Regions from separate parts of the Clostridium moutaii genome, predicted to be linked through region 3. Evidence: riboswitches for the same ligand, from Rfam matches in the RefSeq annotation. Region 3 holds a riboswitch; each other region holds the start of a gene.
What was found. A riboswitch is a leader RNA that binds a small molecule or an ion and turns the genes downstream of it on or off. The one in region 3 is predicted to bind cobalamin.
Positions count from the first base shown of each region.

Region 1 (7,791 bases), on a different contig from region 3:
AACCACACTAAGGTCATTTTACTTAAACTGTGGTTTTGTAATCAGTGTTTGTAAAATTTCCTCCAATTTAGGTAGTAGATATTATTCTTTATTTATTTCTTTAATTGTGTAAAATATAATTGAGGTGAAATTTATTATGTTCTCTGATATGAAAATAACAAAGAATAAGTTTGTATATATACAATTAAAAGATTATATTAAGGGTATGATATTGAAAGGATTGCTCCGGGGAGGTGAGAAACTCCCATCTTCCAGAGAAATGGCTGTCATGTTAAATGTAAGCAGAAATACAGTGTTATATGCTTATGAGTTTTTACAGGATGAAGGATTTGTTTATATAAAAAAAGGAAAAGGTACTTTTGTTTCAAATGTAAAAGTAGATCTTCAGGGAAAATGGAATATAAATTGGAAAGATGAAATAAATGGCTATGGGAAACTGTCAGAAGAATTGGATATAATTAAACATGAAACAAAATGGCAGAGTGGAATGATATCTTTTAAGAGTATAGCTCCAGATGAAAAACTTTTTAATATAGAGGAATTTAAAAAAGCATTTTTGAACCGCATGTCTATAGAAGGGCAAAAAGTATTGAATTATGGGTATGCCCAGGGATATAAATCCCTCATAGAATATTTGCTTAAATATATGGAGAATAAGGGAGTTGACATAGAGGGAAAAGATATACTTATAACAAATGGATTTACAGAGGGATTTGACTTGGTGTTATCTTGTCTTACCAATAGGGGAGATAATATATTGTGTGAAAATCCTACCCATAATACTGCAATTAAAATTATGAAATTGCACGGACTAAATATAAAGGGAGTTCAAGTTGGAAAAGAGGGTATAAATTTAAATGATCTTAAGGAAAAATTGGAAAGAGAAAAATTTAAAATCTCCTATTTTATACCTTCTTATCACAATCCCACAGGCATTGTGATGTCACCGGAAAAGAGGGTGGAACTGTACAATATACTTAAAAACTATAATGTACCAATAATTGAAGATGGTTTTAATGAAGAGCTAAGGTATTCAGGTGCACATGTGTCACCTATAGCTGCTTTTAGTGGAAAAGGTAATAGTGTTGTATATATAGGAAGTTTCTCAAAAATATTATTCCCGGGAATAAGAATAGGTTGGATATTATCAGATAAAATACTTACAGGATATTTAGAAAGTGCCAAGAGATCCAGGAATATTCATACATCATCCCTGGATCAGGCGGTTTTTTATGACTATCTTGAAAATGGAAATTTTGATAAATACATTAAAAAGGCAAGGAGAGTATACAGAGAAAAATATGAATTTGCATTAGAGTGCGCAAGGCAATATATATCAAGCAGAGAGATACTTGGAGAGGGAGGACTGCATATATTTATAAAATTAAAGAATATAAATTCCAGGGAGCTTTTACAGAGATGCTGCGAGAGAATGGTAATATTTACTCCTGGAGATGTATTTTATGTAGACGATGGTGGAAAGGATACTTTAAGACTTGGGTTTTCGAGAGTAAGTAAAAAGAATATTAAGAAGGGCTTTAAGATAATTGGAGAAGAAATTAAAAAACTGGGGGGAGCATAATGAAAAAAATATCACAGAGAACTGTGTATAAAGGAAATTGGATTAAATTAGAAGAGATAACTTATCTGGGGAAAAATCATGAGCAGCTAAAATGGGAGAGTATAGAGAGGACTAATACTATAAATACAGTTGTGATAATAGCTAAAATGATACCATCTAATAGATACATACTTATAAAACAATATAGACCGGCCATAGACAATTATGTTATTGGATTTCCAGCAGGACTTGTAGAAAGTGGCAGTTTACCGGAAAATGCGCTGAGAGAGCTAAAGGAAGAAACGGGATATATAGGAAAAGTAAAATCAGTAGGACCTTCACTGTATTCAAATGCGGCACTGTTAACGGATAAGGTAAGGGTAGCTAAAGTGGAAGTGGATGAAAATTTAGAAGAAAATAAAAACCCCAAGCAGCAGCTGGAAGCAGCAGAGGATATACAGGTGATTGCTTTAAAAAAAGAAGAAATGAAAAAATTTTTTATTAAAGAACAGGCAAGTGGAACTGCTTTGGGTATTGGTCCCTGGTATGCCTTTTTTGCTATGGATGATATGTAATAAAAGCATAAGCTAGAAGTTTGTTTGAAATATACTTATAATTATGATATATTTTTAACATGAGCATATTATAATTTAAAATTGAGGGTGTAATTTATGGAAGACTGGCTTTTAAAAAAGGATAACTATGTCCCTACAGAAGATAAAGATAAATTTATAGATAAAAGTATTTTTTCTATATTACATCTTCTGTCTCTTATTAAAAGAAATAATAGAAGAGGAAATAATTTTGTATACAATTTAAATCCTACAGTGAAATTGCTTTTTACCATTTTAAATATAATATTTTTATCTTTATCCAAGAGCTTTCACTATGTATTTCTGGTGGATGTATATTTCTTGTTAGTATTGAGCCTTTTGGATATAAGGGAAATAAAAAAAATATTGATTTTAAGTACAGCTGTGCCATTGTTTACTGTTGTAATGCTAATACCATCTATAATTATGGGAAATACGAGAAATAGCATATTGCTTATATTAAAAGTAGTTGGAACTATAATCTCCATAAATACTTTATCCTACACTACCAGCTGGCATGATATAATAAAAGCGTTAAAAAAGTTTTTTATACCAGATATTTTTATTTTAGTATTTGATATAACTTTAAGATATATTTATATTTTAGGAGAATTTGCACTAGATATGTTTTATTCTCTTAAGCTTAGGTCTGTGGGAAGAAATAACAATAAGTATTCTTCTATTTCAAAACTGATGGGGAGTTTGTTTTTAAAATCTAAAGAAATGGGGGATGAGATGTACTATGCTATGGAATGTAGAGGATTTACAGGGGAATACATCTCTCATGCAAAGTTTAAGTTTAAGTTTACAGATTTTTTATATTTAATAGTAAATATTTTTATTATAATTATGTATTTTTACATAACTGGGATGAGGTTAAGATGATAGAATTTAAGAAAGTATTTTTTAAGTATAAAGATGAAGAAGTTTTGAAAAATATAAATGTTAAAATAGCACAGGGAGATTCAGTGGCACTTATAGGGGCCAATGGAAGCGGTAAATCAACTTTTTTGAAACTATTGAACGGAATGATATTTCCTACAAATGGAAGCTACTATTTTAACAATTTAGAAATATCCAGCGATAAATTGGAACAAGGCAATTTTTCAAAGAAATTCCATAAAAAAATGGGATTTGTTTTTCAAAATTCAGATGCACAGCTTTTTTGTTCCAGTGTCTATGAAGAGGTGGCTTTTGGTCCAAGACAAATGGGCATGGATGAAATAGAAGTAAAAAAAAGAGTGGAAGATTGTTTAAATCTTTTAAATGTAAAGAATTTGGAAAATAAGGAGCCATATAATATAAGTGGAGGGGAGAAAAAGAGAGTTGCCATAGCTTCCGTACTTGCTCTTAATCCAGAAGTATTGGTTTTAGACGAACCTATGAGTGGAATAGATCCCAAAGGTAAAAAGTTTTTAAATAATTTATTTATAGAGTTAAATAAAGCTGGAAAAACTATAATATGTTCCACTCATGATTTTGAATATGTAAACGGACTTTTCAAACGTGTGTTGGTATTTTCGGAAGATCATTGTTTAATAAGAGATGATATTTATAATGAAGTAATTGAGGATAATGATTTTTTAATAAAATATAATATCAAGTGATTTTGGAGTTTAGGTGGAGATTGTCTATAAGGAGTATTTTCATCTAAATGGTAAAAATTTGCTTATATCTGTTGGTTGACATGAAAGCCGGATTATAATAAACTTAGACTATAATTAAATAAAAATTTTAGGTGCCTTATATAGGTGAAAAGGGAATACGGTTAAAATCCGCAGCAGCCCCCGCTACTGTATTTGATAATGAGTTTTGTTTTATCATTTTAGAATAAGAAGATAAAAACAAGCATTTATCATAAGTCAGGAAACCTGCCTAATTTATTTTGCTTTCGGAGGGGAAGAAACTTTTAGTATGATTGATTTCTCAGCACAAGCTGGGTTTTTATGTTAAAGGCAATGAGCTCTAGAGGCTCATTGCCTTTCGTTTTTATTTAAAAATAAATTTTTATTATACTTAAGAAGGTTAAGGAGGAGTAACCATTATGGCAAAAATTATGATTCAGGGAACAGGTTCTTCTGTTGGTAAAAGTATAATTGTTTCTGCTCTCTGCAGAATATTTAAACAAGATGGATATTCAGTATGTCCGTTTAAATCTCAAAATATGTCATTGAATTCATATATAACACTGGATGGCAAAGAAATGGGACGAGCTCAAGTACTTCAGGCTTATGCAGCTGGGTTGCAGCCAGAGTCCTATATGAATCCCATATTGTTAAAACCAACATCAGATAAAAAATGTCAGATAATAGTAAACGGCAAGGTATATGGAAATAGTACCGCAATGGAATATCACAATATGAAATTGGAATTTAGAGACATGCTTAAAAATCATTTTGAAAAAATGGAAAAAAGTTTTGAAATAATAGTTATGGAAGGTGCTGGAAGCCCTGCAGAAATAAACTTGAGGGACAGAGATATTGTAAACATGGGTATGGCAGAGATAGTAGATGCACCAGTGCTTTTAGCAGGTGATATAGATAAAGGGGGAGTATTTGCTTCTCTTGCAGGAACTATGTTATTTTTTACGAAGGAAGAAAAAAACAGGGTAAAAGGTACGATAATAAATAAATTTAGAGGAGATGTAGACATATTAAAGCCTGGTCTTAAAATGCTGGAGGATGTTATTAAAGTGCCGTGTATAGGAGTTATACCTTATTTTAATCTGGCATTGGAAGATGAAGATGGAGCTGTGGAATTTAACAAAAAGGTTACAGCACCTATAGATATAGCTGTAATAAAATTGCCTCATATATCCAACTTTACGGATTTAGATGCACTAAAAAGTGAAAATGATATTTCTGTAAGATTTATAACTTCCACAGAGGAATTTGGGAATCCTGATCTACTCATAATTCCTGGAAGCAAAAACACCATAGAGGATTTAATAAAAATCAGACAGTGTGGACTTGAAGCCTGTATTAAAAAATACAGTAATAGCGGAATTATAATAGGAGTATGCGGCGGCTATCAGATGCTTGGAAAGTCCATAAAGGATCCTTATGAGACAGAAACAGATGTAGGAGAAGTAGAAGGACTGGGACTTTTAGATATAGAGACTGTGTTTGAAAGGGAAAAAGTCACTACTAGAATAAAGGCTAGAAGTAATGTGGATTTTCCCATGACAAAAAATGATGGAGCTTTAGAAAAAAGGAAATTGGATGTATATGGATATGAAATTCATATGGGAATATGTAAATATGGTGCAGATGCAAAACCACTGTTTAAATTGATAGAAAAAAATAAGGAGAAGGTCAACATAGAAGATGGAGCTTTAAATGCAAAACAAAATGTATTTGGAACCTATATACATGGTATTTTTGATGCCATTGATTTTAGAGAATACATTGCAAACAGGATAAGAGAAAATAAGGGATTGAGTTATAAAAAATCAACAATCTATGAGGATCTTAGAGAAAAAGAAATAGACAAGCTAGCTAATATAGTCAGGGAGAACATTGATGTGGGTAAAATATATGACATTATGGGCATTAAAAGATAAAAATTTGATACACTACTACAATAATGTCAGAATAGGGGGGTTAATTTGTCCATTTCCTTTGTATATATGAATATCATGGACCTTTTTGCAGCAGTTATAATAGATTGGATAATTGGGGATCCGCATTGGTTTTCCCACCCTGTTATATATATAGGAAAACTTATATCTTATTTGGAGAAGAAAGGCAGAAAACTTTGTAAAAAAGACAATACTTTGAAAGCTTTTGGAGGTTTAATAGTTGTAATAGTAGGAGCAGTAAGTTTTTTCATACCCTTTACAGCACTTGTATTTCTAAGAAAACATGTGATTTTATATCAAATAATAAATATATTTATTATTTGGACAACTATTTCCGCTAAATGTCTGGCTGTAGAAGCTAAAAAGGTATATTATGCTTTAAAAAAAGAAGATATTGAAGATGCCAGGTTAAAGCTCTCTTATATAGTGGGCAGGGATACTTCTAATTTAAAAAGTGAAGAGATAGTAAGGGCAGATGTGGAGACAGTGGCGGAAAATACCTCTGATGGAGTTATAGCTCCTCTAATATATGCAGCTGTATTTGGAGCACCCTTTGCAATGCTTTATAAAGGTATAAATACCATGGATTCAATGTTGGGTTACATGAATGAAAAGTACAGATTTATAGGATTCTTTCCTGCTAAAGTAGATGATATATTTAATTTTATACCCTCAAGGATTACAGGAGTGCTCATGTGTATGTCATCTTTCATGGTAAGGGGCAACCCAATAAAAGCCTTTAAAATAATGATTAGGGACAGAAAAAATCATAAGAGTCCCAACTGTGCCTACCCTGAAGCAGCAGCAGCAGGTGCCATGGGAATCCAGCTGGGTGGCACCAATATCTATTTTGGAGAGGTAGTATATAAGCCAACTATAGGGGATAAACTGATGGAATTAAATTTTGAACACATAAGATATTGTATAAATCTCATGTATTTTACTGAAATACTAATGGTAATTTTATGGGGAATAATATTTATTGTGTTGAGTTTGGATTGGATGTAATAATAAAAATAAGAATTAGGACGTGTTTATATGGAGCATGGTGGGGATATATATACGGAGGGACTTCTTAAGGGAAGGGAGCTTTTGGATTTCAGTTCCAATATAAATCCTTTAGGAGTACCTGATAGTTTTAAAAGAAATATAGAGGAATCACTTAAGGCTGTAGAAAAGTATCCGGACATGGAATACAGGGAATTAAAGTGGAATATAAAGCAATATTTAAATTTTTCAAAGGACTATTTTGGAAATCATGAGTATAACAAAAAAAGTACCCTTGAAGATAGAGATATTGTTTTGGGAAATGGAGCTGCAGAAATAATAGATCTGGCCATAAGCTGCTTTAAAAGTATATGTATTGTAGTACCTTCTTTTATAGAATATGAAAAAGATGCTGCAAAATGGAACTGCAATATAAGCTATTCTAATTTAACGGAGAATATGGACTATGATTATGAAGATATCAAATTAAAACTTAAGTGTGCAGAGGCTTTGATTTTAGGAAATCCCAACAATCCCAATGGGGGAGTAATAAATAAGGACAAATTTAGGGAAATCATAAATTGGTGCAGCAAAAACCACAAAACCATAATTATAGATGAAGCATTTGTGGAATTTACAGGCAAAAGTGGATGCAGTTTTTTAGAAGAAATGGAGCAGTGTAAATGTATTTTTATAGTCAGAGCTCTTACAAAGTTTTTTGCATTACCTGGAATAAGAATGGGTTATGGACTTTGTAAAGATGAGAAGTTAATGGATATGATAAGAGCCAGACAAAACCCCTGGAATATAAATTGTTTTGCGGAAACAGCAGCTAAATATGTGTTGGGGGATAGGCATTATATGGATAGTTCTCTAAAATGGATTGAGAATGAAAGAAAATTCATGCTGGAAAATTTGAACAAAATCCCCATAATAAAAAGAGTATACCATACATATGGCAATTTTGTATTGTGTGAAATTCAGAATATGAACTGCCAGGATTTATATGAGTTGTGTTTAAAAAAAGGAATACTTATAAGAAAGTGCAGTAATTTTAAGGGATTAGATGA
Region 1 covers NZ_JBGEWD010000007.1:27,721-35,511, reverse strand. The annotation lists gene pdxR (MocR-like pyridoxine biosynthesis transcription factor PdxR) at 137-1,582, shown strand; gene AB8U03_RS08670 (NUDIX domain-containing protein) at 1,582-2,136, shown strand; gene AB8U03_RS08665 (energy-coupling factor transporter transmembrane component T) at 2,233-3,039, shown strand; gene AB8U03_RS08660 (energy-coupling factor ABC transporter ATP-binding protein) at 3,036-3,761, shown strand; cobalamin riboswitch at 3,874-4,047, shown strand; gene AB8U03_RS08655 (cobyric acid synthase) at 4,199-5,716, shown strand; gene cbiB (adenosylcobinamide-phosphate synthase CbiB) at 5,789-6,742, shown strand; gene AB8U03_RS08645 (pyridoxal phosphate-dependent aminotransferase) at 6,773-7,791, shown strand, end outside.
Region 1: linked by a shared signal. The riboswitch ahead of AB8U03_RS08655 (cobyric acid synthase) and the one ahead of hemA (glutamyl-tRNA reductase) in region 3 are both predicted to bind cobalamin.

Region 2 (7,791 bases), on a different contig from region 3:
TCTACGGGAGAAAGTATAGAAAATGTAGAGGTATATCATATGCTTGCTGTGATTTCGTTGAAAATGCATACCAATAAGTTTGAAAAATATGAAAAAAAGGTATATGAACTCTATAAAAATGATTTGAAAAGTAAATCTGAAGCAATGTTTGATTATGCTCAAGTATTATTTAGTTTGAAAAAGAAGGATAGAGCACTAAATTATTTAAATAAGTCACTGGATATATATCCTAAGGATAATATAAAAGAACTGGTGAATTTTATGCTCATGAGTATAGATGATCTGGTGAAAAATAAAGTCATGAAAAGGGCTCATGCTATATGTGACGTGACTTTAGATTATGCTATAAGCCTAAATAATATAACTTTTATAGAAAAAGCTTATTATTATAAGGCATTAATATTATTAAAAGAGGGAGATTTCACAAGGGGAGAAATGTATATGAATTTTTCTCTAGATAATTTACTTAAGTTTGGTACAAGTAGTGAAATATATAAAAGGTATATGGAAATGGGGAAAATGTACTATAATATTAATAATGTTTCGGAATCAATTAAATATTTTAGTTTTGCTATTAATTTAAAGGAAAAGTATAAATTCTTATCTGATAAAAAATGTACATATGTATAATACTAAATTAAAATAAATTGAGAGGGAGGAGCTGTGTTAAAACTTATACGAGTTTTGCACGACGTATTTTATTATGGATATAAATAAACTTACAGTAAAAGCACAGCAGTCAATAAATGAGGCACAACTCATAGCTGTAAAATACAGTCATCAGCAAATAGATGTGATTCATTTATTTTCAGCGCTGGTGTTTGAGGAAAATGGATTAATTCCAAACATATTTGGAAAGATGTCCATAGATGTAAAATCACTTGTAAAGGAAACTAAGAATGTCTTGGATAAAATGCCCAAGGTATTGGGAGAAGGGGCACAGAGTAATTCGCTCTATGCTACTAGAAGATTTGAAGATGTTTTTGTAAAGGCAGAAAGTATAGCTAAAAATTTTAAAGATTCCTATATAAGTGTAGAGCATATAATGTTGAGTATTATGGAAATGCACTCCAGTGATGTGGATAAAATATTAGAAAAATTTAATATAAAGAAAAGTGGTTTTTTAGAAGCATTGTCCCAGATTAGAGGCAATCAGAGAGTTGATACCCAGGATCCGGAGGGAACTTACGAAGCACTGGTTAAATATGGCAGAAATCTGGTTGAAGAGGCAAAAAAACATAAATTAGATCCTGTAATAGGCAGGGATGAAGAGATTAGAAGAGTGGTCAGAATACTTTCAAGAAGAACTAAAAATAATCCTGTGTTAATAGGAGAACCAGGGGTAGGGAAAACTGCTATAGTGGAAGGATTGGCAGAGAGAATTATAAAAGGGGATATACCAGATGGACTAAAAGACAAGGTAATATTTTCCCTTGATATGGGATCCCTAATTGCTGGAGCCAAATTTAGAGGTGAGTTTGAGGAAAGATTAAAGGCTGTTTTAAAAGAAGTACAAAAAAGTGAAGGCAAGATAATACTTTTTATAGATGAAATTCACACTATAGTTGGAGCTGGAAAAACGGAAGGTTCCATGGATGCAGGAAATTTGATAAAACCAATGCTTGCAAGAGGTGAGCTTCACTGTATAGGAGCTACTACCTTTGATGAATACAGAAAATATATAGAGAAGGACAAAGCTCTTGAAAGAAGGTTTCAGCCAGTTGTAATAGATGAACCAAGTGTAGAAGATTCTATTTCAATACTTAGGGGACTTAAGGAGAAATTTGAAATATATCATGGCATAAGAATTCATGATTCTGCTATAGTAGCTGCAGCAAAACTTTCAAGCAGATATATAACAGATAGATATTTACCTGACAAGGCCATAGATTTAATCGATGAGGCCTGCGCCATGATAAGAACTGAAATTGATAGTGTACCAACTGAAATGGATGATGTCAGGAGAAAATTGTTTCAGCTTAAAATTGAAAAAGAGGCATTATCGAAGGAAAAAGATAATGCTTCTGTGGAAAGACTTAAAACAGTAGAAAAAGAACTGAATAATTTAAAAGATAAGGATAATGAACTAACTGCCAAATATGAAAAGGAAAAGTCCAATATAACGGGAGTCAGGAATTTAAAAAAACAATTGGATGAGGCAAAGGGACAAATTGAAAAAGCAGAAAGAGAATATAATCTGAATAAAGTTGCAGAATTGAAGTATGGAGTCATACCTAAGCTGGAAAGTGAAATAGCATCAGGTGAAAATTTGATAAAAGAAAATAATGAAAGTGCAATGCTCAAAGAAGAAGTCACAGAAAAGGAGATATCCCAGATAGTATCTAAATGGACGGGAATACCTGTATCCAGATTGGTAGAGGGAGAAAGGCAAAAACTTATTAAATTAGAAGGTGAGCTTTCAAAAAGAGTTGTAGGACAAAAGGAGGCTGTGAAAGCAGTTTCTGATGCTGTAATAAGAGCAAGAGCGGGAATGAAGGATCCAAATAGACCAATAGGATCATTTATATTTTTAGGGCCTACAGGTGTAGGTAAAACTGAACTGGCTAAAACCCTTGCAAGAACTTTGTTTGACAGTGAGGAAAATATAATTAGAATAGATATGTCGGAGTATATGGAAAAGTATTCTGTTTCAAGGCTTATAGGAGCTCCTCCGGGATATGTAGGTTATGAAGAAGGAGGACAGCTTACGGAAGCAGTTAGAAGAAAGCCGTATAGCGTAATACTATTTGACGAGATAGAAAAAGCTCATAATGATGTATTTAATATTTTTCTTCAGATACTGGATGATGGGAGACTTACGGATAATCAAGGCAAAGTGGTAGATTTTAAAAATTGTATTATAATTATGACTTCCAATATAGGAAGCAGCTATTTACTGGAAAATAAGAGCAGTACGGGAATAGATAAAAATATAAGAGATAAAGTAATGAATGATATGAAGTTAAAATTTAAACCTGAATTTTTAAACAGGTTGGATGATATCATAATGTTTAAACCGCTAAATACAGAAGAAATTAAAATTATAATAGATATATTCTTAAAAGATATAGAAAGTAGGTTAAAAGATAAGAATATCTATATAGAAATAACTGATAAAGCTAAGGAAATCATAGCAGAAGAAGGATATGATCCGGTTTATGGGGCTAGACCTTTAAAAAGATACATGGAAAATGTACTGGAAACTTCTATTGCCAAGAAGATAATTAAAGGGGAGATTTATGAAGGTTGTAATATAAGAGTGGATTATGATGATAAATTTAAAATAGACAAGATATAGGATTATTATTTCAAATAATCTATATTTTGAAGATTAAATATTTAAATGGGTGTTATTTATTTAATAAGTAAAAGGAAAAGTATAAAGACTGCAGCCCGCCGCTACTGTATGGAGGATGAAACTTTATTATGCCACTGGATTATATATCTGGGAAGGCCAAGGAGTAAAATGAATCTGAGCCAGGAAGCCTGCCTAATATCTATGTTGATTCTTTCGGAGGGAAGGAAAATTACATGCTTTAAATTTGTAAGTTATATTTACAATTTAATGTAAAATCATTAATACATTAGGTTCTATAAATAATATGTAGATTTGAGGTGTATATTTTGAAGAAAAATAACATATTTATTACTGGATATGCAAAGCTTCCGAAGGGAATAACTGCAACCGAAATTTACAATGAGATTGTTATAGGAATTATTATAAATAGATGTTCCGGCGAAATACAGGATGTGGAGTGCTCCTTTGTGACCGATACTGCCAAAAAATATGCAAAAAATTTATTAATAGGGAAGAATTTAAATAATGTTAAAGAAATAGTAGAGGATATAGAAGATAATTACTTTGGAATGGCTAAAAAATCTTTTATAGCGGTATTGATAAACTGCTATGAAAGGTATAAAATAATAATGAACAAAGAGAATTAAAAACAATTTAACAAAATTGCCATTTTATTATAACATAAAGGTTGATCCCTTTATGCAGAATTAATAAAAAACACGGCATTAGTGTATTTTTGAGTACACTGATGTCGTTTTTTAAATGTATATTTTTATGAACTATATGTTAAGAAAGAAAGAAAAAAGTAGAAAGGAGAATGTAAATTTTTAGTATTAATAGTATGAATTAATTATAAAGTTAAGGCATTTATTTAAGTTTAAGGGTAATAATAATTTTAAAGGTAATAATAATTTAAAAACAGAACAATTATTTATAATGAAGAGGGGATAGCATGATCACGGATAGAATAAAAAACAAAGACCTTTTGAAATATATAGGCACAGCTAATGATGCAGCTGATCTTATAAAAGATGGTATGACTGTAGGAACTAGCGGATTTACATTTTCAGGATATCCAAAATCTGTACCGATGGCACTGGCAAAAAAGATAAAAAGTGGTGCTAAGATAAAAATAAATTTATTTACAGGTGCCTCTGTAGGTGATGAACTTGATGGAGAATTGGCTAGAGTTGGGGCAATTAACAAGAGATTTCCGTATCAGACACATAAAGATGTTAGAAATGCCATTAATGCAGGTGAAATTAATTATGTAGATGCTCATCTCAGTATGTCACCACAAATGGTAGATTATGGATTTATGGGAAAAATAGATGTGGCAATAGTTGAGGCTGTGGGTATAACTGAAGAAGGATATATTATACCAACTACATCAGTGGGTAATGCACCTACTTATGTTAGAGATGCAGATATAGTAATTGTAGAAATAAATGAAAGTCAGCCTGTATCGCTTATAGGAATGCATGATGTATACGTTCCTGAGAAGCCACCTTTTAGACAGCCAATACCTATAATTCATGCAGGGGACAGAATAGGTACCGATTACATAGTTTCGGATCCTAAAAAGATAAAATGCATAGTTTTCAGTGATATAAAGGATAATATCAGAAAGGTTGCACCTATAAGTGATGTAAGCAGAAGAATGGCGGGAAATCTGATAGATTTTCTTGAAAATGAAGTTAAACAGGGAAGGCTTCCAGAAAATTTACTTCCAATTCAATCAGGAGTTGGTTCAGTTGCAAATGCAGTACTTGAAGGATTAAAAGAATCCAGATTTACCAATTTGCAGGTATATACTGAGGTTGCACAGGATTCAGTATTTAATTTAATGGATGAAGGCAAGATTTCAGTAGCCTCTGCTACATCAGTGTCTTTTTCTGAAGCAGGACAGAAAAAATTCTATGAAAAGATTGATGAATACAGAAAGAAATTTATATTGAGGCCCCAGGAAATCAGCAATAATCCAGAAGTAATCAGAAGACTTGGAGTAATAGCCATGAATACACCTATAGAAGCAGATATATATGGAAATGTAAATTCAAGTCAAATAATGGGTTCAAGGATGATGAATGGAATAGGTGGCTCAGGTGATTTTACAAGAAGTTCGTATATTTCAATATTTACTACAGAATCAATAGCTAAAAATGGTGCAATATCCTCAATAGTACCTATGGTACCTCATTGTGATCATTCTGAGCATGATGTAGATGTCATAGTAACAGAGCAAGGGGTAGCTGATTTAAGAGGATTATCTCCAAAAGAAAGGGCAAAGGTAATAATAGAAAATTGCAGTCATCCTGACTATAAGCCATTCCTTAAAGATTACTTTAAGAGGGCAAGTCAAGGTAAAAATATTCATACACCGGTTTTATTAAATGAAGCTTTATCATGGCATGAAAGATTTGTTAAGACTGGGAGCATGAAAATTAAAACTGATAAATCAAAGGTAGAAGTATAAAGAAAAGGGGTTAGAAAATGTTTAATGAAGAAAAGATGAATGAAGTTAAAAAAGAAAAAGAGAACTGGGAAAAAGGTACCCTTTCAAAGGCTCTTGGAAGGTTTCCGGAAAGGAAAAAGGCTTTTAAAACCACATCTAATATAGAGGTAAAGAGACTTTACACTCCTGAAGATGTGGATAATGTTGATTATAACAAAGAACTTTCTTTCCCAGGAGAATATCCTTATACAAGAGGAGTTCAGCCTACAATGTACAGAGGAAAATTCTGGACAATGAGACAGTATGCAGGTTTTGCCACTGCAGAAGAATCAAACAAGAGATATAAATATCTTTTATCTCAAGGCCAGACAGGACTCAGTGTAGCTTTTGATTTGCCAACACAAATAGGTTATGATTCAGATCATGAACTTGCCGAAGGTGAAGTTGGAAAAGTTGGAGTTGCCATAGATTCCCTTAAAGACATGGAAACATTATTTGATGGAATACCACTGGACAAGGTAAGTACTTCCATGACAATAAATGCACCAGCTTCAGTACTTCTTGCAATGTATATTGCAGTGGCTGAAAAGCAGGGAGTAACTCCAGAAAAATTAAAAGGTACTATACAAAATGATATTCTAAAAGAATACGTGGCAAGGGGAACATATATATTCCCAGTTCAGCCGTCCATGGGACTTATAACACATATATTTGAATTCTGTTCAAAGAATCTTCCAAAATGGAATACAATATCCATATCCGGATATCACATAAGAGAAGCAGGTTCAACAGCTGTACAGGAAGTGGCATTTACCATTGCAGATGGAATTGCATATGTAGAGGCAGCTATAAAAGCAGGACTTGATGTAGATGAATTCGCACCAAGATTATCATTCTTTTTTAATGCCAACAATGGATTGTTCCAGGAAGTAGCTAAATTCAGGGCAGCAAGAAGAATATGGGCAAAGGTTATGAAAGAAAGATTTCATGCTAAAAATCCTAAATCTTTGAAGTTGAGGTTCCATACTCAAACTGGTGGCTGCACTCTTACAGCACAACAACCTGACAACAACGTAGTAAGAGTTGCACTGCAGGCACTGTCAGCAGTACTTGGAGGTACTCAATCCCTTCATACAAATTCCAAAGATGAAGCACTGGCACTTCCAAGCCAGGATTCAGTAAGAGTTGCACTTAGAACTCAGCAGATTATAGCTTATGAAAGTGGAGCAGCTGATACAATAGATCCTCTGGCTGGATCATATTTTGTAGAATCTTTGACTGATGAGACAGAGAAAAAGGCAATGGAATATATAAAGAAGATAGATGAGCTGGGTGGAGCAGCAAAGGCTATTGAGAAGGGTTATATACAAAAAGAAATAGAGGACAGTTCCTATGATTATCAGAAGGAAGTAGAATCCGGCGAACAAGTAGTTGTAGGGATGAATAAATTCCAGATAGAAGAGGAACCACCAAAGGGACTTCTTAAAGTTGATCTTTCCGTAGGAGAAAAACAGAAGGAAAAACTTAAAGAGCTAAAGGCAGAGAGAGATTCAAAAGCTGTAAGTGAAAAACTTGCTGCATTGGAAACTGCTGCTAAAAAAGGTGACAATCTTATGCCTTTTATAATTGATTCTGTAAAACAATATGCTACTTTAGGCGAGATATGCGACGTCTTAAGGGGAGTATTTGGAGAATATAAATAGACTTGTTTGTTGGCATGAATTAAAAGTATATAATTCTGCTTAATATTAAATTCATAATTTATAAATTAAACGGAGGTTTTAAATATGGATAGACCAATAAGAGTTTTAGTTGCAAAACCTGGTTTGGATGGACATGACAGAGGAGCTAAGGTAATAGCCAGGGCACTTAGAGATGCAGGCATGGAAGTTATATATACGGGACTTAGACAGACACCGGATCAGATTGTGGAGGCAGCAATACAAGAAGATGTTGACTGTGTTGCAATGAGTATATTGTCAGGTGCACATAATACCTTATTCCCAAAAGTGGTAAATCTGCTTAAGAAAAAGGGAGC
Region 2 covers NZ_JBGEWD010000026.1:5,434-13,224, reverse strand. The annotation lists gene AB8U03_RS16920 (transcriptional regulator) at 1-630, shown strand, start outside; gene clpB (ATP-dependent chaperone ClpB) at 704-3,298, shown strand; cobalamin riboswitch at 3,328-3,508, shown strand; gene AB8U03_RS16910 (DUF3870 domain-containing protein) at 3,625-3,945, shown strand; gene AB8U03_RS16905 (acetyl-CoA hydrolase/transferase family protein) at 4,251-5,774, shown strand; gene AB8U03_RS16900 (acyl-CoA mutase large subunit family protein) at 5,792-7,456, shown strand; gene AB8U03_RS16895 (cobalamin B12-binding domain-containing protein) at 7,541-7,791, shown strand, end outside.
Region 2: linked by a shared signal. The riboswitch ahead of AB8U03_RS16910 (DUF3870 domain-containing protein) and the one ahead of hemA (glutamyl-tRNA reductase) in region 3 are both predicted to bind cobalamin.

Region 3 (7,791 bases):
ATTTCCAAGCCATTTACTTTGACTTTCTATAGTTTCACTGCTGTTTCCAAGAACTATATCTAAATTTGTAGTTATAACTGCAAGGGGTGTGCGTAATTCGTGAGAAGCATCTGCCACAAAAGCCTGCTGTTTTTGCCATGCATTTATAATTGGTCTCAGGGATATGTTGGCGAGAAACAGGCTTATGATAAATACCAGTACCAGGCTTATTATACATATGGTCAATGATATAATGACTAAACGATGTAACACCTCATTGTCGGGGGATTTATCAACAAAAACTACTATAAAGCCATAAATTTTAGGAACCTTGATGTATCTAAGATCAAAGTTTTCGTAGGTTATGCTGCCTCTTTCATTTTTATTTTCAAAAACTTTTTTCAGTATGTCTGTAGAAGCTTTATTAGATAAATTATAATTATTGGACACTTCTGATATATTACCTGACTTATCCAACTTTATAAAGAAACTCTCCGAGGAAGTCATATTTTTATTTGGCGGCTGAATAGGGGGGATGTTTTCCATTTCAGCTGTCTTCATCATGTGAATATAGGAAGAATGGTCAAAACTCTTGTCCATCAGTATGTATATTCCTGAAAATATAGTGATAAGCACCAAGCTTGTAAGTATTAAGTTGATTAAAACCAATTCCACTTTTAATTTTTTAAACATAATCAAACCTCTTTTAAACAATAACCAATACCCCGGATTGTTTCAATGATCACATTGCAATTAAGTTCTCTTAACTTTTTTCGCAAGTAGGAAAAGTATACTTCAATATTATTGTTCATTTCTACATTGGAGTCTATGCCCCATACTCTGTCCAGAATCTGATCCTTGGACAATACCTGATTCTTATTCCGTGCCAGTAATTCCAAAAGCTGGGATTCCTTTGCAGTAAGTTTTATTTTATTTCCATTGCACTCAATTTCCCCTTTCATAGGATCAAAAATCAAAGAAGATAATTTAATATTTTCATCCTGGATGAAGTCCAAGCGCCGTCTGCCAAGGGCTCTTATTCTGGCCAGCAGTTCATCTGTAGAAAAAGGTTTTATTAAATAGTCGTCCGCTCCATTATCAAGTCCCTCAACTCTGTTATAAACGGAATCCATAGCTGTCAGTATTATAACTGGAGTTTGAATTTTATTTTTTCTGATATGTTTTAGAACATCTATACCGTCTTTACCAGGTAGCATTCTATCCAATATTATCACATCATATATTTGAGTTTCAGCCATTTCCTCACCGCTGATTCCATCATAGACTGCATCTACGCTGTAGTTGTTCTTCTTGAGAATGTATACAAGAGCATCTGAAAGCATGACCTCGTCTTCAATTAAAAGCAATCTCATAATTTCACCTCTTTATTGATTATAGTATGATTATACGCTATGAATAAAGGATTTTAAAGACATATGATTTAAACAGGTTGTAATGTTCAAATTTAATTTACATTTATTGTTGCTTTTTTAAGAGTTTTTTAAGGTTAAAACCTCAAAATTATAATTACATTAAATCCTTAAAAATTTGATATTAAATTGAGGTGAATGAAATGAAGCAAAATATTATTTATTCCGTGGTTGTGCCTTTATATAATGAAGAATTGGTTATTGAAGAAAGTTATAAGAGATTGAAAAAAGTTATGGATACCACATTGGAAGGTTATGAAATTATATTTATAAATGATGGAAGTTCTGATAAGACCCGTGAAAAAGCAGAAAGGATATGCAGTGAAGATGAGAATATAAAGCTTGTTAACTTTTCAAGAAATTTTGGGCATCAGCCTGCTATAACTGCTGGTATGAGAGTTTCAGCAGGAAAGGCAGTTATTGTAATAGATGCAGATTTGCAGGATCCTCCTGAAATTATGCTTAAGATGATTGAAAAGTGGAAGGAAGGATATGATGTTGTATACGGGAAGAGGGCCAAAAGAGAGGGTGAGTCTTTTTTTAAGAAATTTACAGCAGGAGCCTTTTACAGAGTTTTAAAGAGTATGACAAGTATTGATATACCAGTGGATGCTGGAGATTTTAGGCTTATAGACAGGAAGGTATGTCATGCTTTAAACTCCCTGCCGGAAAAAAACAGGTACGTAAGAGGGCTTGTAAGCTGGATTGGATATAAACAAACTTATGTGGAATTTGTAAGACATGAAAGATTTGCAGGAGATACTAAATATCCACTTAAAAAAATGTTTAAATTGGCTTTTGACGGTATAACTTCATTTTCCTATAAACCTCTTATAATCTCAGGATATTTGGGAGCAGTATCATTTTTCGCGGGAATAGTTTTGATTATAATAAATTTTATAAAATGTATATCCCACGGCATGGATGTGGTAAATTTTCAATTTGTTATATCTATTGATTTTATTATGTTTGGAATTGTGCTTTCCTGCATGGGCATAATAGGCCAGTATATAGGGCGGATTTTCGATGAAAGCAAGGGAAGACCCAATTATATTATTGAAAACATAATAAGTAGAAGAGGTGATGAGAAGAAAAATGAGTCAGTTAATTAAAACTATGAATTTTATTTTTAATGGAAGACTTAAATTGTTGAGCCGATTTTCCACTACGGGTATATTGAATACGATAATAGATTTTGCTGTTTTTACCCTGTGTCAGGGTGCAATTGGATTACATTATACCACAAGCCAGATTATAGGTTATAGTTGTGGAGTTGCAAATAGTTTTGTATTTAATAAAAAATGGACTTTTGAATATAAAAATTCGGATAAAAATGCTGGTTATGAACTAATACGATTTATTTTAGTGAATGTTGCGTCACTTTTTATAACAGTGGTACTCATGAAATTTTTAGTAAATAATTTTAATTTTAATATATATGTGTCAAAAATAGTTGTAACACTTGCAGCCCAGGTAATAAATTTTTTATTATATAAATTATGGGTGTTTAATTAAGGAGTGAAATTATGAAAAATATAAAATTTACAAAAGAAAAATTTGCCCTATCTGTAGTATTGGTTATATCTGCAATATTGAATTTTGCGAATTTAAGTATAGAAGGATATGGAAACGAATATTATGCAGCTGGTGTAAAAAGCATGCTCATGAATTTTAAAAACTTTTTCTTTGTGTCATCTGATCCGGGTGGTTTTGCGTCTATTGACAAGCCACCTCTGGGTTTCTGGATACAGACTATATCCGCCAAGATATTTGGATTCAAGGGATGGAGCATATTACTTCCCCAGGCTCTTGCAGGAGTGATATCCGTCGGACTTTTATATTATATAGTTAAAAGATCCTTTGGAAAAACAGCAGCGTTTATTTCAGCACTATGTCTTGCAATCACACCTGTTTTTGTAGCAGACAGCAGGAACAATACCATAGACAATCTTTTGGTGATGACACTGCTTTTTGCCTGCATGTTTTTGTCCAAGGCTGCAGAAAAGGGAAGATTTAAATATCTTTTAATAAGCCTTGTTCTTGTGGGGGTGGGATTCAATATAAAGATGCTTCAAGCATATATGATAATTCCTGCCATATATATAACATATTTGATTTCTTCGGCTGTACCTGTCAAAAAGAGATTAAAGCACCTTGTTGTAAGTACAATTGTACTTGCCGTAGTATCCTTGTCCTGGGCAGTAGTCGTGGACCTGGTTCCTGCTCAGAACAGACCTTTCGTAGAAAGCAGTACAAATAACACTGTCATGGAGCTTATATTCGGACACAACGGATTGGAAAGGCTAAGCAGCACTAATGGCGGCATGGGCGGCGGCATGGGAAGAGGAAATGGAAACGCCCAGGGGGAAGCAAGAGGAAAATGGCAACAAGGACAAATGCAGGGCTTTGAAAATGGAAGCACCTCTGGAAGTGCCTCTGGGGCAGTATCTAAAAATGGAAATGCCTCAGAGAAAAGAGGAATACAGGGTTTCGGCGGAGCTGGTGGACCTGGCGGAGCTAATGGACTTTCAGGAAATTTTGGAGGCCAGACTGCAGCAGGTATTACAAGACTGTTCTCTAAAAATATTTTGTCGGATCAGATAGTTTGGTTTTTACCACTATCCATATTGGGATTTATTGCTGCAGCAATAGTAGAAAAGCTCAGGTTCCCCTTTGATAATAAAAGAAAATTGGATTTAATACTGTGGATCCTTTGGCTTGTTCCGGAATTTATATACTTCAGTTATACTAAAGGTCTGTTCCATCAGTACTATTTGACTATGATGGCTCCTCCAATTGCAGCTTTATCGGGTATAGGTCTTACTTCCATGTGGAAGCTGTATAAAGAAGGAAGTATAAAGAAATGGTTACTGCCTGGATCGCTTATTTTAGAAGGATTGCTGGATTTGCTTATGTTGTCCTATTTTAAGACTACTATACCTTCTGTAATTAAAGGTATAATCATAGCGGCTGTAGTGTTGTGCTTTGCTTCTTCTGTTTTGCTCATAATTTACAGGATAATGAAGAGAGAAAGTTTAAATCAAGGCAAGAATATAAATTTTGCCAAGGTGCTTGCCAGTCTTGCTTTTATAGGAATACTGATAACTCCTGCTATTGGATCTTCTGCTGCTGTAACTCATGGCGTAAATGGAAGCATGCCTGCTGCAGGACTGGAACTTCTATCCAGCAGTGGATCTGGCAGTGATATGATGAGGAGTCGTGGAAACAGCAGCCTCAACAGCGGAAACAAAAAGTTGATAGAGTTCCTTGACAGCCATGTTAAAAATGAGAAATATGCTCTTGTGGTTTCCAGCTCTAATACTGGTGGCAGTATAATACTTGAAAGCGGCAAAAGTGTGATGCCACTTGGTGGATTCTCAGGATCTGATAAAATACTTTCCTTAAGTGAATTCAAACAGCTTGTTAAAAAAGGTGAAATAAGATATGTACTTACAGGAGGAATGGGAAGAAATTCAGATGATATAATGAGCTGGGTTCAGAAAAACGGTAAAGCTGTTCCAGAAAGCCAGTGGAAGAATACCACATCTAATAATCAGCAAAATAAAAATGGTAATGGAACAGTCCAGAGCTCAGAAACAAATGAATTTGGAGGAATGGAAATGAATTCCCAAGCACTGTATGATTTACAAGGCACTGTAAAATAGGGAGGTTATGGAAAAATTTTGATGGGGGTCTGACCCCATTCCAAATTTTGGAACGGGGTCAGACCCCACACCACAAAGAATGTTTTTTCCCCACTAAATGAGAGTTGATTCTTTCCTTGATAATGTTATAATTAAGGTAAAATCTAATAATAAGTGTAGGTTAATTAAAAGGGAATCAGGTAAAATTCCTGAACTATCCTGTAGCTGTATTAGATGAATTTAAGTAATATAGGCCACTTGGGAAATGGGAAGGCATACTTAAATAATGAATCTTAAGTCAGAAAACCTGCCTATACTTTGCACCGTTAACTCTACAAGTGATAGAGGGGGCTTATATATTGATAAACTATTTTTACAGTAATATGTAATTAAATATTGATTACAAAAATCCTTTTAACACTTTGGTTAAAAGGATTTTTTTATTAAACGGGAGTGATAAAAATGGTACAGCTTATTGGAATAAAAAGTGAATGTAATATTGAAATCAGACAAAAGTTTTCTATTATAGCTTCAAAGCTGGAAGATAAATTAAAATGTCTCCATGAATTTCTGGGGAATGTTTTAATATTGAGTACCTGTAATAGAACAGAGATATATATGGATTCAAAATTTCAGAAGGAAGATTTAGTTAATATAGTATTTAAAGAATTGGATTGGGACATCAGACTTATTCCTTATACTTTTTATGCTAAAGACAGTGAGGCCATTAAACATTTAGTAGAGGTCAGCTGTGGGTTTCATTCAAAAATTCTGGGTGAAGATCAAATTTTAGGACAAATCAAGACCGCATATACTGCAGCGGTAAAAGCTAAAACTATAAAAGGCAGTCTTGAAAGGCTGTTTCAAAATGCAATAGCTTGTGGAAAGGAATTCAAAAGTATCTGTGAGATGTATAAGATACCTGTATCGGTTCCGTCCATAGTGGTAAGGGAAGCATTAAATAAAGGCTGTAAAAAGTATATGATAATTGGTTTCGGGGAAATCGGCAAGCTGGTGCTCAAGTATCTCGAAAGTTCCAATGCAGAAATGGTATATATTGTAGTCCGTGACTTGAATAAGATCAAAAATTTATGCTATGATTATAAATGGGTTAAATTTATAACCTTCAAAGAGAGAAAAAATTATTATAATAAGGTAGACTGTATCATAAGTTGTACTTCTGCACCTCATACAATAATTTTAAAAGAGGATATTCCATGGAAAAAATTACTTGTATTTGATTTGGCAGTGCCAAGGGATGTGGATACAGGTGTTTCGGATTTACCCCAGATCCAGCTCTATGATATTGACAGTATAAGCAAGATGGATGAAAGAAATAAAATCATGAGGAAAGAAAAGATGTTAAAATATAAATATATTGTGGATGACTATATAAACAAATTTATGGAATGGCAGGCTTTAGATGAACTTTCACCTGAAATACAAAAGATAAAAAAATATGGTGACGAAATCTGCAATAAAAGAATACAGACTTTTAAGAACAAAAGATATACAAAAGACAATGAAGTACTTGTAAGCACAATGATAAACAGCACTGCCAGAGTTTATGTGGACAGGGCAATAGAAGTGTTGAAGGAAGAAAAACTTAAAGGAAGAGAAGATGAGTGTCTGAAAATGATAAATAAAATATTTTTTCCTCCTAGCTATGATAATGATTTAAAGCAGGATTATGATAGTGATTTACAGCAAAATAAGGAATGGAGATGTAAATAGATGATAAGTGATGATATATTCAATGAGTCCAAATTATATATGCCTGGAGGAGTAAACAGTCCTGTCAGGGCATTCAAGGATGTTCCCCTAAATCCACCTGTAATAAAAAAAGGGAAGGGAGCTTATATTTATGATGAAGATGGCAATGAGTACATAGATTTTGTATGCTCCTGGGGTCCCATGCTTTTAGGACATTGTGACGAAGATGTGGTAAATGCCATAAAAAGCACCTGTGAAAATGCCATATCCTTTGGAGCCACTACTAAAATTGAATTGGATCTGGCTAAATATATATGCACAACTGTGGATAATGTGGAAATGCTCCGAATGGTAAATTCAGGTACAGAAGCTACCATGAGTGCAGTAAAGCTTGCCAGAGGCTATACAGGAAGGAACAAGATCATAAAATTTGCAGGTTGTTATCACGGACATTTTGATGATTTTTTGGTTGATGCGGGATCCGGAGTCATGACTGAAGGAATTCCAGGCAGTGCGGGAGTTCCTGAAGACAGCATAAAAAATACTCTTGTAGCCCAATACAATGACTTGAAAAGTGTAGAAAAGCTTTTTGAAAAACAAGGCAGTGATATTGCAGCTGTTATAATTGAAGCTGTGGCCGGGAATATGGGTGTAATTCCAGGAGATGAAGACTTTTTAAAGGGCATTAGAAAGCTCTGTGATAAAAACGGAAGTCTTCTTATCTTTGATGAAGTTATGAGTGGATTTAGGGTAGCTTATAAGGGTGCCCAAAGTATTTATGGTATAAAACCTGACATCACTACATTTGCAAAAATTATAGGCGGGGGACTTCCCTGTGGTGCCTATGGCGGCAGAAAAGATATAATGGAGAAACTCTCGCCACTGGGGCCGGTTTATCAAGCTGGAACTATGTCCGGCAACCCTGTGGTAATGGCAGCAGGGCTTGCTACATTAAAAAAACTGCATACACACCCCGAGTATTATGTTCATCTTGAAAAATTAGGTAAAAAATTGGAAGATGGAGT
Region 3 covers NZ_JBGEWD010000004.1:362-8,152, reverse strand. The annotation lists gene AB8U03_RS05540 (sensor histidine kinase) at 1-672, opposite strand, end outside; gene AB8U03_RS05535 (response regulator transcription factor) at 675-1,352, opposite strand; gene AB8U03_RS05530 (glycosyltransferase family 2 protein) at 1,553-2,521, shown strand; gene AB8U03_RS05525 (GtrA family protein) at 2,505-2,924, shown strand; gene AB8U03_RS05520 (glycosyltransferase family 39 protein) at 2,936-5,074, shown strand; cobalamin riboswitch at 5,215-5,382, shown strand; gene hemA (glutamyl-tRNA reductase) at 5,516-6,787, shown strand; gene hemL (glutamate-1-semialdehyde 2,1-aminomutase) at 6,788-7,791, shown strand, end outside.

Region 4 (7,791 bases), on a different contig from region 3:
CATAGTATATTATCTACTCACAATATCTGCATTTAAGCCTGCTTTCAAATTCTTCTATAAGTTTATCTCTAAATTTTGGATGAGCAATTTTTATAATCTCTTTATGTCTTTCTCTCAATGACTTTCCTTTAAGCTGGGCTATTCCATACTCAGTAACTATATACTGTATATCATTCCTTGAAGTTGTAACCGCCTCTCCCTTATTTAGAAAAGGAACTATTCTTGATATTTTTCCGCCTGCTGTAGTGGATGATATGGCCATAATGGATTTTCCGCCTTCAGCCATACTTGCCCCCCTTACAAAATCAATCTGTCCGCCGACACCGCTTATCTGCTTCACTCCTATACTTTCAGAAGATATTTGTCCAGTCAAATCTATCTCCACACAGGAATTTATACACACCATTTTATGATTTTTCATGATAACCATGGGATCATTTACATAGTCTACGGGATAACATTCAACCATAGGATTGTCATCTACAAAATCATATAATCTGTTACTTCCCATGAGAAAAGTAGTGATTATTTTCCCTCTGTGGATGCTTTTTCTGCTGTTTGTGATAACGCCGGATTCCACCAAGTCTACAACTCCGTCAGATATCATTTCAGAATGTATTCCCAAATCCTTTTTGTCTTTTAAGAATGAAAGCACTGCATCGGGAATAGCTCCTATTCCGAGCTGAAGAGTGGACCCGTCTTCTATTAGAGAAGCACAGTACTCGCCTATTTTCTTTTCCACATCCCCTATCTTAGGAGATTCCATTTCAATTATAGGTCTGGAACTTTCAACTATATAATCTATGTTTGAAATGTTTATAAAGCAGTCTCCTAAAACTCTAGGCATATTTTCATTCACTTCTGCAATAACCAGTTTGGCGCACTCTGCCGCCGGCTTTATATAATCATTGGACACTCCAAAACTGCAAAAACCATGTTTGTCCGGCTTGCTTACCTGAATCAGTGCCACATCTACGGGTATATAATTCTCTTTAAACAACTTAGGGACTTCATGAAAAAAGCAGGGAATATAGTCTGACCTTCCAGAGTTAACAGCTTCTCTTGTATTCTTGCCGAGAAATAAAGAAGTGTAGTGGATATATTCTTTCAGCCCTTCCTGTACATATTCACTTTCAGACATGGACAGCATACTGTACAGTTCCACATCTCTATATTTTGTCTTATTTCTTACCAGGGCATGTAAAAGCATCATAGGTTCTGCAGCCGCATGTCCAAAAACCACGTTGTCACCAGACTTAATTTTAGACACAGCTTCATCAGCATTAACCAGCTTACTTTTATACAAACTTTTTAATTTTACGGAAACCATTTCAACACCATCCTTTCAATTCAATATTAACATATTAGTATATAATATAAAACTTATCCAGTCAATAAAAGACAAACACGTCCGAGATGCGTATTTATATGGCAAATTTAAAATAGATAATTTTCTGTATATTTTGAATATTATCCATTTTAATGCTATAATGTGAATATATTTTTCCACTCCTTCTTCTGCATATTCACTTTGAGACATAGGTATCATATTATATAGTCCCAAATTCTTATATTTTTCCTTATCCTTTATCAATGAATGGAGAGGAAACAAAGGCTCTCCACGACCCTGTCCGAAAACTACATTATCACCATTCTTGATTTTAGATACAGCTTCATCTGAACTGACTAATTTATTCTTATATAAATTTTCCAGCTTCATAGAGATCATTTTAAAACCACCTTTTAAAAGATTTGATTTACTCTACTCAAAATAAAAAAGAGAATCCAAATGGATTCTCTTTTTTATATGTTAATACAACTGTTTACAAATCAAAAATATACTGCATAATGTACAAAAGTCATGCAAAATATCGCCTTCCGGCAATACTCCTTAACCTTCACATATGCAACAGTTTGCTTAAGCCATGTAATATCTCCCCCTCCGAAAAAATTAACAACATATTAGGCAGGCTTCCTGGCTCAGATTCATTTTACTCCCTTGTCTTCCCGGATATAACCAGTGACATAAATAAGGTTTCATCATCCATACAGTAACGGTGGGCTGCAGTGTTTTTTACACTTTTCCTTTTAACTGTTATTTAAATGTCCTCCAAAATAACAGCACCTAACAGTACATATTAAATTTTATAAAATACTTGATCTTACTTGTAGTATATCAAAAATTTTTACAAGTCAAATACATCTATATTAGTTACTGCTTTTGAAGATTCTTCAGCAAGTTTCCCTACTTCTTCTGCAACTACTACAAAGCCATTTATATTATTAGCTCTTTTATTTTTCCCTTTATCTTCTCATCCAATTTTACATTATAATTTTTTAGTGATACATTTATATTTAGGCCCAATGAAATTCTTACTGCTTCCTTTAACGCTACTATAAAAGGATCTACCTGATTGTATAATTCCATAAGCCCATTTATTTTCTTCTGATAATTTGATATTTTATCCAAATCATTATTTAGAAATGCCTTGTAAGTGTCAATAAAAAGGTTAGCTTTTATATTAGTAAGGCCCCCTATTATACCATCTCCACCGCAATTTAAATTAGGTATCAAATATTCATCAAATCCAGAAAATATAGAAAAATCTTTTTTATACGACTTAACTTTTTGTACATAACCTCTTACATTGCTTATAGAATCAGTCGTATCTTTTATACCGACAATATTTTCAAATTCGGTTACCAATTTAAGCACGAAATTCGGAGATAAGTTTGTAGATGTCCTTGCAGGAAAATTATAAAGCAAAATAGGGAGTTTAGTATTTTTGGCTATAGTTGAATAGTATTCATGGACATACTCCTCATTCAAACTGAAAAAATATGGGGTTATAATTAAAACGGCATCTGCACCACATTCTTTAGCATATTTATTTAATTCTATAACTTCCTTTATATCATTACTTCCTGTGCCAACTATTAGCTTTACCCTTCCACCAACAACTTCACTTATGAATTTTACATAGTCTTTTTTTTCTTTCAGTGAAAGATTAAAAAATTCTCCTACACTTCCCAGAGCAACAATACCATCCACTCCATCTGAAATCAACTTTTCAACTAAAATACTTTGATTTTTTGTATCTACTGTTCCATCATCATTAAAAATAGTAACCATAGGTGTAATTATTCCCTTAAACATTTCAATCTCTCCTTGTATAATTAATTTATTTTTGTATCATTTCTTTAGGAAATTCAGTAAACAACTCCGTACCCGTATCTGTCACCCGCAATATATCAGTTATATCCACAAAATCCATTCCCCTTAAACCCTTATGCAGGGCATCAAATACACTAAATTCCACAAAATACTTGCTGAAACCAACTCTAGGCGAATCAAATCCCATATCTTCTTTTATTACCTGCACTAATTTTTCACCTAAATTACTCTGAGGGAAAGCATATCCTACTACATTTGAAATAACACAGTTCTTTTTTATAAATGGTAAATCTATACCTAAAGTGATACAGACACACTTTCCACTGGCAGGAACAACAAGAGCCATACATTCAATACTCGTCAATCCGGTATAATAGATTAAATTTTCTCTATCTACCAACACAGCTATGCTATACCTGATTTTAAAAGTTCCTGCTGAAATTTAATGAATCTTTTATCATATATTTTCTCCATAAAACTCCCTCCTGCAGTTGTCCGTTTAAACTTCCTGTTCTATACTTTACAACATCTACAGTTATATACTTAAACCCAAAGCTCTTTAGATACATTTTCAAATAAATTATACATTTTTATACCCTAATGTTTCAGAAATCTTCATAATAATCTCTTTAAGATCTTTTGCAATAAGATTCATTTTTTCATGGTTCATCCTGCTTGTAGGTCCTGATATGCTAATAGAACCTACAGCTTCGCCATTATAATCCATTATAGGTGCTGCTACACACTTTAGACCAACCTCTATTTCTTCATTATCAATGCAGTACTTTCTTTTCCTTATTTTCTTTAACTCTTCTTTCAGCTCATTTGAATCCGTAATTGTATTACAAGTAAATTGATGGAATTTAATATTTTTCATAATTTCTTCTGCATCTTTTTCTGGCATAAAAGCTAACACTGCTTTTCCCACCCCAGTACAATATACATGTGCCCTTTTGCCAACTTGGGAACTCATTTTAATGCCACTTTCCCCTTCTACCTTATCTATATATATTATCTGATTTCCATCCCGCATGGCCAGGTGAGCGGTTTCGTCATATTTATATACTAATTTTTTCAGGTAAGGAAGTGAACTTGTTCTCAAATCCATACCATCTTCAACTAATTTTCCTAATTCAAAAAGCTTTATTCCCAACCTATATTTTCCATTTTCCAAATTTTGTTTCAAATACCCTCTGTTTTCCAACGTACTAAGAAGCCCAAAAGTAGTACTCTTGTGAAGATCTAATCGATTGGCAATCTGGGTCACTCCCAATTCATTTTCTCTCTTTGAAAAACATTCTAATATTTGTAAGGCTCTGTCCACCGATTGAATTAAATTTGATTTACTTTTTGGCATCTTATATACATTCCTTCCTTATTTTACATATAACATCTCAGTTACTTACATTTATTATACTTTTGTTTTACATAGCTGTCAGCTGATAATTTCACCATATCATACACTTTCTTTATGGGTATATTATATTCTTTAGCTTTAGCACAACATTCACCATATTCAGGAGATATATTCGAGATTTCGTCACCGTAAAATGCTATCTTTATTGAAATTTCACCTAAATCAGTGGATACCTTTTCCATTTTATAGTAAAGCATATATTTATGAAAATTAAATACTTTTACTCCAATAGTAGTAGTTTCTTCAAATATAGTCTTTAAAACTCTGTCTAAATCTTTTTTCTGTGCATTTACATTTAAAATGCTGGCAATTCTATTTTTCTTAGTAAAAGCAGTTTGCACATACACATCTTTTGCTCCCTGTGAAAATAGTTTTTCTGTTATATACTCATAAAATTGCGGGTTCATATCATCAATATTTACTTCTATTTTTACAGCTTCTCCTTCTTCAGTCAACTGTTTACTGTGACAATTTGCTTTTTCATCCTCTGCTGCTGAATCTCCTATACAAATTCTAAGTAAATTAGGTATATCTAAATCTCTAGTTCCTGCTCCATAACCACAATTTTGAATATTCATAAGAGGTATTTCTCCAAAATCACTGCAAATAGTTGATATAATAGCAGCTCCCGTAGGAGTAACCAATTCATTTTCTATACCATTTGAATAGACCTTAATTCCATGCAATAATTCAACAACAGCTGGTGCCGGAAGTGGTATAATTCCATGAGCACATTTGGCAAACCCAGTTCCCACGTGTATGGGAGAACAATATACTCTTTCAATATTTAACAAGTTCAGTCCAATAACGGCTCCACATATATCAACTATGGAATCCAACGCTCCCACCTCATGAAAGTGTATTGATTCTATAGTAGTATTATGTATCTTGGCTTCAGCCTGGGCTAGTCTTGTAAATATCTTCATTATTTTTTCTTTTACTTTTAAACCTAACTGACTGCTCTCTACAATAACTGCAATGTCACTCAAATGTCTGTGTACATGTTCTTCCTTTACTATGGCATTTACCTTGGTACAACATATTTCCTGTTTCATTACCTTTTTTTCTTCCAGATCAAAAGGTATATTTAGCTTTACAAGTTCCGCCTTTAAATCCTCCAATTTCAGTCCGGCATCTACTAATGCACCTAAAATCATATCTCCACTTATCCCTGCAGCACACTGAAAATAAGCAATCTTCATATCCTATTCCTCCTGGAAATTCCTTTATACATTCAACCTGTATCTACAACAAATAGATACAGGTGAATATATAATCAAGCTATTTTTAAACTATTCTTTTAATACGGATATATCAACACCCCTTTGACGAAGCCATTTAGGAAGTAGTTCTTTATCAACTCTTTCACTAACTTCAGGTGCCTTTTTGAGAAGTAACTCTGCAAGGGATTCACTTACATTCAATGCTCCCATTGCTCCATCAAATATGATAACATTCTTGGTCCCTGTAGCTGCATATGCAAAACTCATTGCTGTTTTAGTATCTTTGACAAGAGCTGCATAATCCATGTAATTCAAATTAAGAGGATCCCGATTAAACAGCTCTGCCTGTTCACTTCCTACAACTAATGTAGGTATATGTTGAGCAAAGAAAGCCGAAGGATACCCTGTCCATGCGTAATTATGAATACACATTTTTATGGCAGGATTTATAGGAGGTATGCTCCCCAATAGAGGTTTACCGTTCTTACCATAGAAAGCTTCAGTATACCAGGTGTATGGGGCCATAGGCCTATCCAAATCATAGAGATCCGTATTGGCACCTGCAAAATTAGCATATATTACTCCCGCCGAAAATACATAAGGAACAGGACAAGGGAAGTCAAGTACCGCTATACATTTATCTATTTCACCAAATAATGTCATTATCTTTCCATATTGCTTACATCCTATAAAAGTTACTTTATTATTCAATTCATACAAATCATTGTTTACATCTACACCCACAATACCATTTGGTGCAACGTCCAAAAATGCTGCAAATGCGAACTTTTTCTGTACAAAATCCGAATCAAAAAGAGCTCTTGCAACAAAATTTGCTCCCCTTGGTCCAAGATTTTGATGATAGGTGGATCTAGTTTCAATACGGGCATAAGACATTCCAAAAGGTTTTACTGCCTTATCCACCTGGCGATGAAAATGTACTTCACGAACGTCACTGTGATGTGCATGTACTATCCAGTCTGCATCATAAACCTTTTTAAGTCCATATAATGTACCTATTTCAGTTTCAATGGGAATTCCTTGATCTACTGGAGCTACCCCTATTGCCTTACCATTAAAATACTTATCCAGTTCATATCTTTTTATATATTCTTCGGTTTCACGAAAACGCATTCCAACACCTGCACGTAGACGCACATCCTTACATCCAGTTCGCTTTTCTATTACATCCTTGATGGTTTTTAAAAGTTCTGCATAAGGTTGTCCACCTAAAAGAGTAAATCCATGATGAGAGGCTAGAATATTAACTGAATGCTCAGGCTTTATCATACTCATGTCAACCTTCATAAGAGCTGCTTCTGCAGCTTTTCTTACTTTTTCTATACCATTTTCTCCTGGAAAGATCACATCAGGCAAATCAGGGAAAAGCTCTTTCAAGTGAATTGAAGTCATACCCGGAAGGTCAGCTGCTCTGGTTTTGACCAAGGATGGATCAATACCATACTGTGATGTTTTTGGAGATATTGGAGTAATTGCTGGTCTCATTATTTATCCTCTCCTTTCTTACATCCATCAATAATTTTGTCTAATACTTCTCTATCTTCTTCAAAATAAAATCCGCGTGAAGAATATTTCTTTTTAACTTCCTCTGGTAAATCCCATGCAGTAGCTGTTTTACCATACCATTGCCATCCACCTTCGACTGGATTGAGCTCACATCCTGCAGCATCCAAAAGCCTTAATATAGGTTGTATACATTCTATGGTACACCCTGTACGAATACCTGTTTCAAGTGAAACTTCCTCTGGAGTTTTTGCTCCTTTTAAAATAGCTGCAGCCACTTCTTCCGCTCTTACCCCTACACAATAGCAAAGGGTTTGCTCTGGATGAAGATGCGCTTTTACACAAAGATCTATTATGTCATCATAATTTACACTATTTACGTCTACACCTATCTCCAAAGGTTTATCCCTTTTTATCATAGTTATAGCATCAAATGGACATCTTTGTTCGCA
Region 4 covers NZ_JBGEWD010000002.1:117,040-124,830, forward strand. The annotation lists gene AB8U03_RS03245 (acetyl-CoA hydrolase/transferase family protein) at 14-1,330, opposite strand; gene AB8U03_RS03250 (hypothetical protein) at 1,346-1,729, opposite strand; cobalamin riboswitch at 1,949-2,144, opposite strand; gene AB8U03_RS03255 (dihydrodipicolinate synthase family protein) at 2,276-3,157, opposite strand; gene AB8U03_RS03260 (aminopeptidase P family N-terminal domain-containing protein) at 3,183-3,578, opposite strand; gene AB8U03_RS03265 (IclR family transcriptional regulator) at 3,756-4,532, opposite strand; gene larC (nickel pincer cofactor biosynthesis protein LarC) at 4,574-5,794, opposite strand; gene AB8U03_RS03275 (hypothetical protein) at 5,885-7,321, opposite strand; gene AB8U03_RS03280 (4Fe-4S binding protein) at 7,321-7,791, opposite strand, start outside.
Region 4: linked by a shared signal. The riboswitch ahead of AB8U03_RS03250 (hypothetical protein) and the one ahead of hemA (glutamyl-tRNA reductase) in region 3 are both predicted to bind cobalamin.